2 regions of the Mesorhizobium sp. LCM 4576 genome follow, and region 2 is predicted to be linked to the other one. Evidence: predicted binding sites of a transcription regulator. Region 2 holds the regulator's gene; the other holds the start of a gene.
What was found. Region 2 encodes LexA, which represses DNA repair genes until DNA is damaged. Its sites were predicted from a motif close to TGTTCNNNNTGTGTTCNG; they were not measured.

Region 1 (2,201 bases), on a different contig from region 2:
GCCGAGACGCTGCGAATTATAGGAGAACCAGGCGCCCGACTTCTCGACCACTCCAGCCTTGACCCCGAGATCGACGAGCTCGCCGGTCTTGGACACGCCCTCGCCATACATGATGTCGAACTCCACCACCTTGAAGGGCGGGGCCAGCTTGTTCTTGACCACCTTGACGCGGGTTTGGTTGCCGACGACCTCGTCGCGGTCCTTGACCGAGCCGATGCGGCGGATGTCGAGGCGCACCGAGGCGTAGAATTTCAGCGCGTTGCCGCCCGTGGTCGTCTCGGGCGAGCCGAACATGACGCCGATCTTCATGCGAATCTGGTTGATGAAGATGACCATGGTGTTGGAACGCGAGATCGAGGCGGTCAGCTTGCGCAGCGCCTGGCTCATCAAACGAGCCTGGAGACCGGGCAGCGCGTCGCCCATCTCGCCTTCGATTTCGGCGCGCGGCGTCAGTGCAGCCACCGAGTCGACGACCAGGACGTCGATGGCGCCCGAGCGCACCAGCGTGTCGCAGATTTCCAGCGCCTGCTCGCCGGTGTCGGGCTGCGAGATCAGCAGGTTTTCCAGGTCGACGCCGAGCTTGCGGGCATAGACCGGATCGAGCGCGTGCTCGGCATCGACGAAGGCGCAGATGCCGCCCTTCTTCTGCGCTTCCGCAACCGTGTGCAGCGCCAGCGTCGTCTTGCCCGAGCTTTCCGGCCCGTAGATCTCGACGATACGGCCGCGCGGCAGGCCGCCGACGCCGAGCGCGATATCGAGYCCCAGCGAGCCGGTTGGCACGGTTTCGATCTCGACCGCCTGCTCGTTGGCGCCGAGCCGCATGATCGAGCCCTTGCCGAAAGCGCGCTCGATTTGCGACAGCGCCGCATCCAGAGCCTTTGATTTGTCCACTGCCTTATCCTCTACAAGCCGCAAAGTATTCTGAGCCATGATACATCACCCCTTGGTCGTCAATGAAGGCCGGACAATCCGTGATCCCTGCCGATTTGTACCTTTTTTGTTCTCATTTGGCAAGGGGCAACAAGTATCTGAAAAACAATCAACATCTTGATTTGTTCTATTTTTGTCTCACCAGGGGCAGTGCGGAGCGCAACCACTGGTCCAGAAGAGATTTCGATGTCCGGCCATCCCGAATCGCGACCCCGATTGCAGGGTGACCGGGGGAACCTAGAGCAATTCCAGGAAAAGTGCGTAGCGGTTTTCCGTCCGGAATTGCGCAAAACTAAAYAGTTAGAGCGGTTKGGCGATTCRGTGAAACGCTGAACCYCTCTAGTGTGCGCAGCCGCACGATCAATGAAAGTCAGCGACCCGAAATGCCGACATCCCCAACTATCTTGGCCCCAACGATCCTGGCTTTCGGCGGCGCCCATATCGACCGGCGCGGCCAGGTCTCGGGCATTTATGTGCCGGCCGCCTCCAACCCCGGCATGATGCGCGAGGATGTCGGCGGCGTCGTCTTCAACGCGCTGCGCAGCGTGGTGAAGCGCGGCGTGTCGGCCTCGCTGATCTCGGTGCGCGGCGGCGACGCGGCGGCCGAAACGGTCGCCTCGGCGATCGACAGCGCCGGGATCACCGACCTCTCGGTCGTGTTCCTCGACCGCACGACGCCGAGCTACACGGCGCTGATCGACGCCGAGGGCGAATTGATCGTCGGGCTGGCCGACATGGCGCTCTACGACCTCGCCTTTCCCAAGCAGATGAGGCGTTCCAAGGTGCGCGAGGCGATCGCCGCCGCCGACGCGATCCTGTGCGACGCCAATCTGCCGACGGCGGCGCTGGAGCGCCTGGTGGCGCAGGCCGGCGGCCGACCGGTCTTCGCCATCGCCGTCTCGCCGGCCAAGGTCGTTCGCCTGTCGCCGCTGCTCGGCGATCTGTCGCTGCTTTTCATGAACCGCCGCGAAGCCGCCGCGCTGGTAGCTGCCGAACTGTCGGGCAAAGCCCTTGTGGGTGCGCTCAGGCGGGGTGGCCTCAACGCCGGCGTGGTTACCGCCGGCAGCGCCCCCTTGCTGGGCTTCGACGACACCGGCATCTTTGAAATCGACCCGCCCGCGCCGCGCCGGGTCGCCGACGTGACCGGCGCCGGCGACGCCCTGACCGGCGCGACGGTCGCCGCCCTGCTGCGCGGCCTGCCGCTGCGCGCCGCGCTGCGCGAGGGCGTCGCGGCGGCAATGCTCGCCATCGAGAGCCCAGAGGCCGTGCCG
Region 2 (2,201 bases):
CGACTTCTGGAAGATCGCCATGCGCCCCGGCAAACCTCTGATGTTCGGCCGGCTTGGCAATGTCCGCTGCATCGGCCTGCCCGGCAACCCGGTGGCCAGCATCGTCTGCTCGCAGCTTTTCCTGAAGCCTCTGCTTGCCCGGCTCGGCGGCCGCGACCACAGGCAGGACGTGCGGGTGGCCCGGCTGGGCGCCGCGATGCAGGCCAACGACCTCAGGCAGGACTATGTGCGCGCCGTCGTGCGCGAGGACGCCGGCACGCTGATTGCGACTCCCTTCAGCATCCAGGACTCCTCGATGCTCAGAATGCTCGCCGACGCCAACGGCCTGATCGTGCGCGAGCCTTTCGCGCCGGCAGCCGAAACCGGCGCCGAATGCAGCGTTCTGATGTTACGCTAAACAAAACGTCAACAAATTCACTAAACTTTAAACGGTTGCGGAACACAACTGGAACAGATAGTGTTTGTTCTGGGTTTGTTTTTCTGATTCTGGTTTCAGAACCCGTGGGGGCCGCCATGCTGACGCGCAAACAACATGAACTTCTGATGTTCATCCACGAAAGGCTGAAGGAAAGCGGGATTCCGCCGTCTTTCGACGAGATGAAGGAAGCGCTCGACCTCGCCTCCAAGTCCGGCATCCACCGGCTGATCACGGCGCTGGAGGAACGCGGCTTCATTCGCCGGCTACCGAACCGGGCGCGAGCGCTGGAAGTGTTGCGGCTGCCCGACTCGATCGCCCCCGGCCTCAATGCAGCGAAGAAGTTTTCGCCGAGCGTCATCCAGGGAAGCCTGGGTCAGAACAATCTCAACCGTCAGATCAAGCCGGCTGCGCCATCGCGCGCCCCGACGCCAAGCAATGACGACGATGCCGGGTCCGCCGTATCCATTCCGGTGATGGGCCGCATCGCCGCCGGCGTGCCGATCGACGCCATCCAGCACCAGACGCATTCGATCACAGTGCCGCCGGACATGATCGCCGGCGGCGAGCATTACGCGCTGGAGGTCAAGGGCGACTCGATGATAGAAGCCGGCATCTTCGACGGCGACACCGTCATCATCCGCAACGCCAACACGGCAAGCCCGGGCGAGATCGTGGTCGCGCTGGTCGATGACGAGGAAGCGACGCTCAAGCGCTTCCGCCGCAAGGGCGCCTCGATCGCGTTGGAGGCCGCCAACCCGGCCTACGAGACCCGCATCTTCGGGCCGGACCGGGTCAAGGTGCAGGGCAAGCTTGTTGGGTTGATCCGCCGCTACTGATCCGGTTGCGAAGGTTTCGCATCCGCCCGCTCAGGCTTTTGATAAGGCGGCAGTCCTCTCGCCTCGCGAGTATATTTCCGCTGCTCGTGCCAGGGCCGATATGGCTCTTCCACAGCATAGCGGACGGCCGGCCGCGCGGTTGCCGATTGCGGATCGAAGAAGACGGCGGCGCTGCCGTCGCGCGCCAGCTGCCGCTTGGTGACGACAAGCACGCGCGGATCGTAGCAAGGATTGTAGGCGGTGGCGTCGTTGATGACGATGAGATCAGCGAAGCCGCAGGCAGGCCGGGCACTGTCGCGGTTTTCAGCGAGTGCGACGATGGCGCCGGATGGATGCCGGCCGATGCAGAGATCACCCGTACAGTAGAACGGCGAGCCGGGCGGCAGGTCGACGGGATCGGCGATGTCCAGCGCATCTTTGGCAAACGTCTCCGGCGGCACGATTGTCTCGGCTTTCAGCGCCCGTTTCCAGTTGTCGGTGGTGAACTCGTTGGAACGTTCGCGATTGACGGCAAGCTCGCCGCCGCCGATCGGCATCGCCACCAGATGCGCGTCCTCGGAAATGAGTACATCCGGCGTGCGGACATGCGGAATGGCCAGCAGCGCGGCGAGCGCAAAGGGAACGGCGGCAAGCCTCAGCCAGGTGGTGGCCATCGTCGCGATCACCAGCGCGACCGTCGCCAGCAGCACCGACTGGATCGAGATCAGCCCGACGGCGTCGACCGGTGAGCGCTCGGAGATCCACGACGAAATGGCGATCATCGCCGTCAGCCCCTTGCCCATGACAAAGAGGAACGGACCGTCGAAGCCGAAGGGCATGGCCAGTGCGCTCAGCACGGCGAACGGCATGACGATCAGCGAGACGATCGGCATGACCGCCAGGTTGGCGAGCAGGCTGAGCGGCGACACGCGCTGGAAATGCCAGATCGCAAACAGTAATGTCGCGCT

Region 1: a site for LexA is predicted at 1,054-1,071, ahead of LCM4576_RS25430 (carbohydrate kinase family protein). Genes of this name have one in related genera too.

Annotation. Positions count from the first base shown of each region.
Region 1 is NZ_MDDT01000053.1:21,825-24,025, reverse strand. It holds gene recA (recombinase RecA) at 1-930, opposite strand, end outside; gene LCM4576_RS25430 (carbohydrate kinase family protein) at 1,314-2,201, shown strand, end outside.
Region 2 is NZ_MDDT01000004.1:160,581-162,781, reverse strand. It holds gene glp (gephyrin-like molybdotransferase Glp) at 1-397, shown strand, start outside; gene lexA (transcriptional repressor LexA) at 514-1,254, shown strand; gene LCM4576_RS00985 (ComEC/Rec2 family competence protein) at 1,248-2,201, opposite strand, start outside.